DNA from 3 places in the Ralstonia sp. OTU4908 genome. Region 3 is predicted to be linked to each of the others. Evidence: predicted binding sites of a transcription regulator. Region 3 holds the regulator's gene; each other region holds the start of a gene.

Region 1 (4,138 bases), on a different contig from region 3:
CGAGATCGTCGATGTTCAGTCCGACATGTCGCCATCTTCCAGCAGCTCATCCGCCCCTGCGATGATGCGCGACACTACGGAACGGGAGAATCCGCGCGCCATCATGTATCGCACCTGCTTGGCCCGTTCGGCCAGGTCGGCCGGTGGGCGGCCGAAGCGTTTTTCCCACAGGGCTTTCGCCCGGACTGCTTCCGTGCTTTGCAGTTGCGCCTTGACCTCGCCCAGCGTCTCTTCGCCGAGCTGATGCGTTTTCAACTCCTGCATCAAGCGCGCTGTACCGTAGCGGCCCGCGCGGCGGTGCACCATGCTTTCGGCAAAACGCGTGTTGGAGAGCCAGTTTTCGCCCTCCAGCCAATCCAGCAGCGCGTCGACCTCCTCGGCGGACTCTGCGTGCGGGACCAACTTACGGCGCAATTCGACGCGGCTGTGCTCGCGCCGAGACAGATAGCCCAGCGCACGTGCCTTCAGCGATAACGGTTGACGTGGCAACGGCATGCGGATTTGGCGTTCAAGGAGCGTGTTCCAAAGAAAAACGCCCACCGTTGGGGGACGGCAGGCGTATGAAGCTCGATAGAGCCGCCGATCTGCGCCGACGGCCAACCCAATTACTCTTCTCCGACTTCCTCGGCCACTGCAACGGCGCCCATCGGCGTCACGCCCAGTTGCTCGCGGACCTTGTTCTCGATCTCACGGGCAAGGTCGGGGTTCTCGCGCAGGTATTCGCGGCAGTTGTCGCGGCCCTGGCCGATGCGTTCGCCGCCGTAGCTGTACCAGGCGCCGGACTTCTCGACCACCTTGGCTTCCACGCCCAGGTCGATGATCTCGCCCTCGCGCGATACGCCCTGACCGTAGAGGATGTCGAAGATGGCTTCGCGGAACGGCGGCGCCACCTTGTTCTTGACGACCTTGACCTTGGTCTCGTTGCCGACCACGTCGTCGCCCCGCTTGATTGAGCCGATGCGGCGGATGTCCAGACGCACCGAAGCGTAGAACTTGAGCGCGTTACCGCCCGTGGTGGTTTCCGGCGAGCCGAACATCACACCGATCTTCATGCGGATCTGGTTGATGAAGATGACCATGCAATTGGTCTTCTTGATGGTGCCGGTCAACTTGCGCAGCGCCTGGCTCATCAGACGGGCCTGCAGGCCGGGCAGCGCGTCGCCCATTTCGCCTTCGATTTCAGCCTTCGGCACCAGTGCGGCCACCGAGTCGATGACGATCAGGTCGACCGAGCCTGAGCGCACCAGCGCATCGGCAATTTCCAGGGCCTGTTCGCCCGTGTCCGGCTGGGAGATCAGCAGGTCCGGCACGCTCACGCCAATCTTGTCGGCATAAGTGACGTCAAGCGCATGTTCCGCGTCGATGAAGGCGCACGTGCCGCCCTGTTTCTGCATCTCGGCAACCACTTGCAGCGTCAGCGTGGTCTTGCCCGACGATTCAGGACCGTAGATTTCAATGACGCGGCCGCGCGGCAGGCCGCCAACGCCCAGCGCCACGTCCAACCCGAGCGAACCCGTCGACACGACCTGGACCGGCTCGACCTCGGCATCGCCCATCTTCATGATGGAGCCCTTGCCGAACTGCTTTTCGATCTGCGCGAGCGCGGCAGCCAGCGCCTTCTGCTTTTCTGCGCTCATCGCGGCTGCCTTCTTACCGTCTTCCATGGTCGTCCTTCGTGCAAATTGGTGTATAAATGGGCCGCAAGGGCTTGCGATTCCAGCGGTTGCCTGCAACAACGGGCCGCTGGGTGATTGCCCCGACGCGACCCATTCCATGACTTTAGCGCCGCCAAGACTACAGCACCGCGAATTCGGAGTACTGTATAAAAAACCAGTGGTTTTGACAAGTCTCCAGATCAGTTGTCGCGCGAAAACAATGTAGCGGGCGGGATGGGCAAGATATCTTGCTCGGCATCGCGGGGAGACACGCATGCGCATCCTGATTGCCGAAGACGACGCCACGCTGGCGGACGGGCTCACACGCTCGCTGCGCCAGGCGGGCTACGCCGTCGACCAAGCCTCCGATGGGGCGACTGCCGACGCGGCGCTGTCCGCGCAAACGGCCCAGACCTATGACCTGCTGATCCTCGACGTGGGACTGCCGCGTATGTCGGGGCTGGAGGTCCTCAAGCGCCTGCGCTCGCGCGGGGCCATGCTGCCGGTGCTGATTCTGACCGCCGCCGACAGCGTGGAAGAACGCGTCAAGGGCCTGGACCTGGGCGCCGACGATTACATGGCCAAACCGTTCGCGCTGTCTGAGCTGGAAGCGCGTGTGCGTGCGCTGGTGCGGCGCGGCACGGGCGGCGGCGCCACGCTTGTGCGCCATGGGCCGCTGGCATTCGACCAGGTCGGGCGCATTGCCTATATCCACGATCAGGTGGTGGAACTGTCGGCGCGCGAGATCGGGCTGCTGGAGATTCTGCTGGCGCGAGTGGGCCGCCTGGTATCGAAAGAGCAACTGGTCGACCATCTGTGCGGCTGGGGCGAAGAAGTCAGCAACAACGCCATCGAGGTCTACATCCACCGCCTGCGCAAGAAGATCGAGGTGGAAGGCATCCGCATCGCCACCGTGCGCGGGCTGGGCTATTGCCTGGAACGCACGGCCACCCCAACCACCACCGCGACCGCTGCCCATGGGTGATCGGCTGGCCTGGCCGTGGCGTCGGTATCGCGCATCGCTGCGCGAACGCACCGACGCGATGCCCGGAGCCGATGGCCGCGATGACGGAGGCGATAGCGGCGGCAACCTCGCCGACACCCTCCCCCACCTCGAAGACGACGCCACGCGGCCCGCCGCCCGATCCCTCTTCGGCGAAATTCTGGACTGGATGCTTGCGCCGCTGCTGTTGCTGTGGCCGATGAGCATTGCGGTGACGTACCTGGTCGCCAAGTCGATTGCGAATGCACCATATGACCGCGCACTGGAATCGAGCGCGATCGTGCTCAGCCAGCAACTTCGCGAGGTGAATGGCCGCGTGACGCTGCAACTGCCGATCTCGGCGCGTGAGATTTTGCGTGCCGACGAAACCGACAATATCTATTACCAGGTGCTCGGTACCAACGGCGAGTTTGTCTCCGGGGACCGCGACCTGCCGCTGCCGCCCGAAGAAGACGCCAACGCGGGCGGCCTTGTGCAACTGCGCGACGACCACATCCATGGCGCGGAGATCCGTGTTGCGTATACCTTCGTGCAGCGGCCGGGCTCCGGCGGCAAACCCGCGCTGGTGCAAGTGGCGGAGACGCTCGACAAGCGCGCACAACTCGCCAACGAAATCATCAAGGGCGTGATCCTGCCGCAGTTCGTGATCCTGCCGTTGGCGGTGATCCTGGTGTGGTTTGGCCTCACGCGCGGGCTGGCGCCGCTCAATGCGATTCAGGAGCGCATTCGCGCGCGCAACCCAGGCGACACCAGCCCCATCGACGAAGGGGCCGCGCCGCAGGAACTGACGCCGCTCGTGGCGTCATTCAATGATCTGCTCGGGCGGCTGGAGCAATCGGTGCATACGCAGAAGCGTTTCATTGCGGATGCCGCGCATCAGATGAAGACGCCGCTGGCGGGTCTGCGCATGCAGGCGGAGCTGGCACAGCGCGAACAATCGCCCGACGAACTGCGCCGCACGCTCGCGCATATCGCCGACAGCTCGGATCGCACCGCGCACCTCGTCAAGCAATTGCTCTCGCTGGCGCGCATGGAAAACATGGGTGCCACCGACGGCTTGGTGCCGCTCGATATCTGCGCGCTTTCACGTCAAGTGGTGGCTGACTGGCTGCCCAAGGCGTGGGCCAAGCAGATCGACCTTGGCTTTGAGGAACCCGGGTTGCCGGTCACGATTTCGGGCAATGCGACGATGCTCGCCGAGATGCTCAACAACCTGCTCGACAACGCGATCCGCTATACGCCCGATGGCGGACATGTCACCGTGCGCGTGACCACCGCGCCATTCGAGCCGTTCGTCTTCATCGACGTCGATGACACTGGCCCCGGCATCCCAGTGGCCGAGCGCGAACGCGTGATGCAGCGCTTTTACCGCATCCTTGGCACACAGGCCGAGGGCAGCGGTCTGGGCCTGGCCATCGTGCGCGAGATCGTGCAGCAGCACGGCGGAGACATCGAGGTGCTCGACAACGTGTATCAGGCA
Region 2 (4,138 bases), on a different contig from region 3:
GCTCGACGCGATTGAATCGGGCGAGGCGCGCACGCAGACGCTCACGCTCGCCAACGCCTGGGCCGACAGCGACATCAGCACGCTCGAGCACTACCCGCAGTGGTGCGATTGCCTGAAGACGGCATCGGACAAACGCGCCTTCCAACGGCTGGTGACGAACCGCAACCGCGCCATGGCCGAGAACATTGCACGCGTGCACAACAGCGGCCAGCGCGTGTTTGGCGCTGTGGGCGCGCTCCACATGATCGGACCCAAGGGAATTCCCGCGCTGCTGGCGGCCCGCGGGTACAAGGTCACGCCGGTGTTGCCGGCGATCACACCGCGCTAGCGCGTACGCGTTTTCCGGTCAGCGCTTTTCCGGCGGCGTCGATCCGACAGCCGCTGCCAGTTCGGCATGCGCGGCCAAGTCCGCGCGGCGATGGGCGCTCCCCACTACGCGCCGCTGCTGCTGCGCATGGCCGCCATCGTACCGGTCATCAAGGTATCGGATGAAGATTTGCGCCAACTGTTTCCCGGTGATGCCGATCCGCTCACCACGCTGCGCACCCTCGCGCCGCAAGCCGACATCCTGCTCACGCTCGGGGCCGACGGCATGGAATGGCTGGCAGCGGCGCACGGCGGGCAAGACGATGCGCGTATCGCCCAACCGGCCTTTGCCGTGCCGGTGGCGGACACCGTCGGCTGCGGCGATGCCGCGATGGGCGCCTGGCTGGCGAGCCTGCTGCAGTCACCCGAGGCGCCACCGCAGGCGCATCTGCGCCAAGCCGCAGCGGCGGCCGCCCTCACCGCCACGCGCGCCGGCGCATACGCGGGCACGCAAGCCGAGATCGATGCGCTGCTGCAGGCGCACACCGCCTCGCCCGCCTGAGACCGGGTAACCATCGCGACAGCACGGCCCCACATGCCACAATCGGCGCCGTCTGCGTATTGATTGCTTCGGGGCCCGTTTTGGAACTGCTTCGTATTGCCGTGCTGTTTGCCTTCACCGCCGTGGCGGAAATCGTCGGTTGTTATCTGCCGTGGCTCGTGCTCCGGCAAGGTAAGCCGATCTGGCTGTTGCTGCCGGCGGCCGCCTCGCTCGCGCTGTTTGCGTGGTTGCTGACATTGCACCCGGCTGCGGCCGGCCGCACTTATGCGGCATACGGCGGGGTGTATATCGCCGTAGCGCTCGTGTGGCTGCGTCTGGTCGACGGTGTGTCGCTCACCCGCTGGGACATCGGCGGCGCGGCCATTGCGTTGACGGGCATGGCCGTGATCGCCCTGCAGCCGCAGGCCAATTGATCGGATTGCACGCGATATTTGCGTTTTCCTGAGCGAAACGGAACCCTAAGCTGCCGCCATGATCGGAGGGTGGATCATTGCTGCGGCCACCGCGCTGCGCGCCGGTCACCTACTCACCCAACCGTTCTGTTCTGGAGGCCACGATGCCTGCCAACACCCTCAAACACCTTGCCGTGGCCACGATGCTGATGTCCGCAGCGATGACCGCCTCGGCCCTGACCACGTCAACGTTCACTTTCACCGATCAGGATCTGCAAGGGATGCTCGCGCACAGCCAGCCTCCGCAGCCGATCCAGCCGGCCAAAGCCACCGAATCGGCGTCTCCTGACCGGCTCCGCGTCGGCCTGAGCGATCCGGGCACGCAACTCGTGCTGCCTTGGTTCCTGGCGGATCTGGTGGACGCGGTCAACCGGCGGGCATCCCCGCAGGACTTCGCGAAAAAGCTGCGGGACGGGATCTGATCGGCCAACGCCGCCGGCCTTCCGTCCGCCGCGCTCACTTTCCGCAGGCAGGCATCCCAGTGCTGTATATTCATACAGTTATTTTTTGTGACGCCCTGCCGTGCTTGCCGCCTCCACCACCCCAGACACCGCCACTGTGCCGGCCACGCCCGGTTACCTGGCCCAGCTGAACGACCAGCAGCGCCAGGCGGTCGAGTTCGGTATTTCCGGGGCAGACGCGGCGGAAACCGGCCCGCTGCTCGTGTTGGCCGGTGCCGGATCCGGCAAGACGCACACGCTGGGCTGGCGCGTGGCGCACCTGGTAGCCAACGGCGCCGATCCGCAACGCATCCTGCTATTGACGTTTTCCCGCCGGGCGGCGAGCGAACTGTCGAACCGTGCCGGCCACCTGCTGGCGCGAGCCATGCAGGGCGAGCGATCGAACAACGCCCTCAATTCGGCCGGCACTTCGTACAAGACCACGCTGCCCTGGGCCGGCACCTTCCACGGCATCGGCGCGCGCCTGCTGCGCGAATATGCCGAGCGCGTGGGCCTCGCCCCCGATTTCACCATCCATGACCGCAGCGACTCGGCCGATCTGCTCAACGTCGTGCGCCACGAGCTGAACCTGTCGATTAAGGAACGCCGCTTCCCGCTCAAGCAGACCTGCATTGCGATCTACTCGCGCGCCATCAACGCGGAGAGCCCGCTGAACGCCGTGCTGAAGCACCATTTTCCGTGGTGCGCGATGTGGGAGACGCAATTGCGCACGCTGTTCGATGCGTATGTCGAAGCCAAGCAGGCGCAGCACGTGCTCGACTACGACGACCTGCTGCTCTACTGGCACGCGATGGTGTCCGACGCCGACCTGGCGGCCGAGATCGGCGCGCGCTTCGACCACATCCTTGTCGACGAATACCAGGACACGAACCGGCTGCAGTCGTCCATCCTGCGTGCGCTGCGTCCAGACGGCCGCGGTGTCACCGTGGTGGGCGACGACGCGCAATCGATCTACGCATTCCGCGCGGCGACGGTGCGCAATATCCTCGATTTTCCGCGCCACTTTTCGCGGCCGGCGCACACGGTGCTGCTGGAGCGCAATTACCGTTCGACGCAACCGATTCTGGATGCCTCCAACGGCGTGATGCGCTTCGCAACGGAGCGCTTTGCCAAAACGTTGTGGACAGACCGCGCATCGACGCATCGTCCGCGTTTGATTTCGGTGCGTGACGAGGCCGAGCAGGCGCGTTGCGTGGCCGAGCGGGTGCTGCATCACCGGGAAGGCGGGCTGACGCTGAAATCGCAGGCGGTGCTGTTTCGCACCGCGAGCCACAGCGCGCCGCTGGAGATCGAACTCACGCGTCGCAACATCCCGTTCGTGAAATACGGCGGCCTCAAGTTTCTCGAGGCTGCACATGTGAAGGATGTGCTGTCGGTACTGCGCTGGGCCGAGAACCCGCGCAGCCGCATTGCCGGGTTTCGCGTGATCCAGTTGCTGCCAGGTGCAGGCCCCGCCACGGCGGCACGCGTGCTCGACGTCATGGCGGAAGCGGCGGACCCGATGGCCGCGCTGCTCGCCTACGAGCCACCGGCGCGGCTGGCCGGCGACTGGTCTACGCTGATGGCGCTCATGCAAACCCTGCGCGTACCCAAAGACAGCCTGGAATGGGCTGGCGAACTCGAAGCCGTAGGCGCTTGGTACTCGCCGCACATGGAGCGCCTGCACGACGACGCGGCCGTGCGCCAGGGCGATCTGGACCAGCTCGCCCGCATGGCCGCAACGTACGCGACCCGGGAGCGCTTCCTGACCGAGATGACGCTCGACCCGCCCGAGCTGACCAGCGATGAGTCGGGCGACCCCTACCGCGATGAGGACTACCTGATCCTCTCGACGATCCATTCATCGAAAGGTCAGGAATGGAAGGCGGTGTACGTACTGAATGCCGTGGACGGCTGCATGCCGGCCGATCTGGGCGCGGGCTCGCACGAAGAACTGGAAGAAGAACGCCGGCTGCTTTACGTGGCGATGACGCGTGCGCGTGAGCATCTGGACATCCTGGTGCCGCAGCGCTTCTACGTCACGCAGCAAACCCCCAACGGCGACCGGCACATCTACGCGTCGCGCACGCGCTTCATTCCGCCTGCGCTGCTGCCGCTGTTCGAAGCGTGCGCATGGCCGGAACCGGAGCCCGGCGCGGACCCCGCAGCCGAAGCGCGCGCCGCGGCCAAGGTGGACCTCAGCAAGAAAATGCGCGGCTACTGGAAAAAGTAGTCAGCCTGGTCGCTAAAGCGGGCGTTCAATGCACTTCCATCTCGGGCCGCTTGACGACGTGCGTCGACTCGAAGCGCGAGAGCTGCGCGAAGATCCACGCGGCCGCGCACGTCATGACGCCCACGCAGACAAACGTCTTGTGGAA
Region 3 (4,138 bases):
TCGCGCTGTTCCTACGTGCAGCCGATCTCGGTCTGGCGGACAACGCCTACGCCCATGCCGTGCGCTACCTCACCGAACTTTACGGCACCGACTACCTCGGCAGTACCATGGGCGTCGCCTACAAGGACGACTTCATGGGGCCGCTCACCATTTCGCCTACGGTGATCGGCGACAAGAATGGCCGCGTGGAGGTGACCGCCAACGTGCGCATGCCGCGCGGCAAAACGCCCGACGCGCTGCGCGGCGAGATCGCCGGCAAGATCAACGCATGGGCCAACGCCAACCATGTCGCCCTTGAAATCAACCACGACCAGGGCAACTGGATGGCGCGCGATCCGAAGGGCGCGTGGCTGTCGACGCTGCTCAACATTTTTGGTGACACCACGGGCCTCGATGCCAAGCCCGTTCCGACGGCCGGCAGCACGACGGCCAAGCTGATGCCAAACGCCATTAATTTCGGCCCTGCGATGCCTGGCAAGAAGTACACCGCGCACAACGCCAACGAGTACAAGGAAGTACCGGACCTCGACCTCGATATGCAGATGTTCACCGAGATGCTCGTGCGCATTGGCAATCTGCAGTCGATGCAATAACCGACACCGACCCACGATCGCCATGAACATCATCCGCGCCAAATCGTTCACTGCCGAGCGTGCCTGGGGCGCGCTCGATATTGCCAATATGGGCGGCATCACCACGCGCCTGCACTGGACGGACCAGCCATACCGCTGGCACGTCAACGACGGCGAGGAGGTGTTCGTGGTGCTCGACGGCACGGTCGACATGCATTACCGCGAAGCCGGCGAGGAGAAAGTCGCGACGCTGGAACCCGGCGATATCTTCTTCGCCGGGGTCGGCTGCGAGCATGTGGCGCACCCGCGCGGCGAGGCAAGGATTCTCGTCGTCGAGAAAGCCGGGAGTGTTTAGCGGCTCGCCTGCCGGTCGCGGCGCAAAAAAAAGCCCGCAATGTGCGGGCTTCGAATTCAGCGATCTCATTGCCCCTGAGGGCATTCGCAATACTACTGTCACGTACGCCAAACAACATCGGGGTAAACGTCTGTGTCACCGACGGAACATCGTTAAATGTGCCGTTCCAGCAACTTGCGAACAGAAAAAACAGCCCGCTCAAGCGGCGGGCCGAAAATCAGTTGAAGAAAGCCCTGTCCTCAGGGCACGGCAAGTGTATGAAATCAGTTGCGGCGGCAGCATTGGGGTATGCCCTGATCGGGCGCCGCAACGAGGTTTGCGGCCCTTGCTCGTCCTTCTTTTCCTCAGCAGCTTTCGGCGCCAGCGGTACGCGAGGCCACCGGGATCGCGTCCAGCATGCGGCAGATGGCGGCCATGCTGCCGACCATCGTACGGCGCTGCTCCCCCTGGTAGATGCGCACGCCCTGGGTTTGGCGGAAGGGCACCGGCTGTACCGGGCGGCGGTGGGAAGACATCGATCCGAGTCGCATGGCAGACCTCGTGAGTTCGGGTGGAAAAGCGAGCGGCAAGACTCCGCCCTGGCGAGCCGCTGGCTCACCTCAAGGTGGAATCAAACAGCGAAGGTTTGGCGCTGAGATGCGCCGGGGACTTACGGAGCAGCAGGCCGGATCAGACCGACGGCCAAGCCCTCCAGGTGAAACTCATCACGATCCAGATCAACGTGGATCGGTTCGAAATCGGGATTCTCGGCAATCAGTTCGACATGGCGGCCCTTGCGCTGGAAGCGCTTGACCGTGACGTCGTCGCCCAGTCGAGCCACGACGATCTTGCCGTTGGTGGCTTCACTGGCGCGCTGCACGGCCAGCAGATCGCCATCGAGAATGCCGGCGTCGCGCATGCTCATACCACGCACCTTCAGCAGAAAATCGGGCTGCGCAGAAAACAGCGATGGATCAACCTGATACTGGCGATCAATGTGCTCCGCAGCCAGGATCGGACTACCGGCGGCCACACGGCCCACCAGCGGGAGAGTCAATTGCATCAGCCCCATCGACGGCAGCGAGAACTGATGCTGCGCCGTCTCGCCTGCCGCCCGCAGCCGAATGCCACGTGAGGCGCCCGGCGTCAGTTCGATCACGCCCTTGCGTGCCAGCGCGCGGAGGTGTTCCTCAGCCGCATTGGGCGACGAGAAGCCAAACTCCGCGGCAATCTCGGCGCGCGTGGGCGGGAAGCCCGTGCGCTGGGTCGTCTGGCGGATGAGGTCATAAATCTGCTGCTGGCGGGGGGTGAGGGTGGCCATCGGCGTACTGTATATTTGAACAGGTGCTGTGATTTTATACAGTGACGCAGGAAGCGCAAGTGATTTTGTTGTGATCTGTTGCGCGCGTGCCCAGTCCCTCTGATCGGCGTCAAAACCCATGCGACTGGTTAGAAGCTTATGTGCAATCCATGCAGGCGCGGCTGCAGGGAATCGCATAAAATCAAGGCCTTGACCGATTTTTGCATCGCCACATAACCCGATTGAGCTTCATTGGGTTGGCCCGAATGTCACCATGTCCGCCTTCAATCAAGAGACCGTTCTGAGCGTCCATCACTGGAATGACTCGCTGTTCAGCTTCAAGACCACGCGCGACCAGGCGCTGCGCTTCCATAACGGCCACTTCGTCATGATCGGGCTGGAGGTCGAAGGCAAGCCGCTGATGCGCGCCTACAGCATCGCGAGCCCGAACTACGAAGAGCACCTCGAGTTCTTCAGCATCAAGGTGCAGAACGGCCCCCTGACGTCGCGACTGCAGCATCTGAAGGTGGGCGACAAGCTGCTGGTGAGCAAGAAGCCGGTCGGCACGCTCGTACTGGATGACCTGCTACCCGGTAAGAACCTGTATTTGTTCGGCACCGGCACCGGCCTCGCGCCGTTCATGAGCATCATTCAGGACCCGGACACCTATGAGCGCTTCGAGAAGGTCGTGCTGCTGCACGGCGTGCGCCAAGTGAGCGAGTTGGCTTATGCCGACTTCATCACCCGGGAATTGCCGAACAACGAGTTCTTTGGCGATCAGGTGCGCGATAAGCTGATCTATTACCCCACGGTTACTCGCGAGCCGTTCCGCAACATGGGCCGCCTGACGGACCTCGTCGACAGCGGCAAGCTGTCTGTCGATATCGGCCTGCCCCCGATGGATCCGGCAGTCGACCGCGCCATGATCTGTGGCAGCCCGGCCATGCTGGAAGACACCTGCAAGCTGCTCGACGCCCGCGGTTTCAAGATCTCGCCGCGCATGGGCGAAGCGGGTGACTACGTGATCGAGCGCGCCTTCGTCGAGAAATAATCGATACGGCTTCTGTTGCAAACGCCGGCCTGGGTGCCGGCGTTTTGTTTTTGCCGGCGCCCCGGGCAATCCCGCGTCGGCAAAGGCGATGCGGGCGGATACAATGCGCGCCTTGCCCACCACGCATGTCTGCAACGATGTCCTTGCCTACCATCGCCATCCTCGCCACCGGCGGCACGATCGCCGGCTCTGCTGACGACGCTGGCTCCGCCGCACGCTATCGCGCTGGCGCCGTCCCCATCGATCAACTGCTCGCGGCCAGCAAGCTTGGTCTGGAGCGCCTCGCCAACGTGCGCGCTGAACAGGTCGCCCAGATCGACAGCAAGGACCTGACGTTTGACGTATGGGAAAGGCTGGTGGCGCGCATCCGTCACTGGATCGACGTCGAGCGTGTGGACGGTGTGGTCATCACGCACGGCACTGACACGCTGGAAGAAACCGCGATGCTGCTGCACCTTACGCAGCAGACCGATACGCCGATCGTCCTGACGGCGGCGATGCGGCCGTCAACGTCGCTGTCGGCGGATGGCCCGTTGAATCTGCTGAACGCGGTACGGCTCGCGGCCAGTCCGTCTGCGCGCGGGCGTGGGGTGCTGGTGGCGCTCAACCAGCGCGTGCATGCCGCCCGCGATGTCCAGAAGGGTCACACTTACGCGGTCGAGGCGTTTATTTCGCCGGATGCAGGGCCGGTCGGTTTCGTGCTCGACGCTCAGGTGCAGTTCCAGCGGGCAGCGCAACGTGTGGCTGCGGAAGATGTCTTGCCGATGCCGCCAGCGGGCCAATGGCCGTGGGTTGAAGTGCTGGCGAGCTATGCGCAGCCGGATGCGCGTGTCGTCGATGCGTTGGTTGCTGCCGGGGTGAAGGGGCTGGTGATTGCCGCA

The links. The regulator LexA, encoded in region 3, represses DNA repair genes until DNA is damaged. The targets are predictions, from matches to a motif close to ACTGTATNNNNATACAGT.
Region 1: recA (recombinase RecA) is a predicted target of LexA. The motif match lies at 1,818-1,835, and genes of this name have one in related genera.
Region 2: AAHM38_RS04095 (ATP-dependent helicase) is a predicted target of LexA. The motif match lies at 1,804-1,821, and genes of this name have one in related genera.

The regions. Positions count from the first base shown of each region.
Region 1 covers NZ_JASATD010000005.1:225,816-229,953, reverse strand. The annotation lists gene recX (recombination regulator RecX) at 16-495, opposite strand; gene recA (recombinase RecA) at 606-1,664, opposite strand; gene AAHM38_RS07150 (response regulator) at 1,930-2,640, shown strand; gene AAHM38_RS07145 (sensor histidine kinase) at 2,633-4,138, shown strand, end outside.
Region 2 covers NZ_JASATD010000003.1:127,992-132,129, forward strand. The annotation lists gene AAHM38_RS04075 (TraB/GumN family protein) at 1-328, shown strand, start outside; gene AAHM38_RS04080 (PfkB family carbohydrate kinase) at 395-868, shown strand; gene AAHM38_RS04085 (YnfA family protein) at 949-1,281, shown strand; gene AAHM38_RS04090 (hypothetical protein) at 1,425-1,742, shown strand; gene AAHM38_RS04095 (ATP-dependent helicase) at 1,843-3,993, shown strand; gene mdtD (multidrug transporter subunit MdtD) at 4,019-4,138, opposite strand, start outside.
Region 3 covers NZ_JASATD010000010.1:24,294-28,431, forward strand. The annotation lists gene AAHM38_RS11020 (dipeptidase) at 1-593, shown strand, start outside; gene AAHM38_RS11025 (cupin domain-containing protein) at 616-927, shown strand; gene AAHM38_RS11030 (hypothetical protein) at 1,272-1,457, opposite strand; gene lexA (transcriptional repressor LexA) at 1,577-2,227, opposite strand; gene AAHM38_RS11040 (ferredoxin--NADP reductase) at 2,481-3,257, shown strand; gene AAHM38_RS11045 (asparaginase) at 3,395-4,138, shown strand, end outside.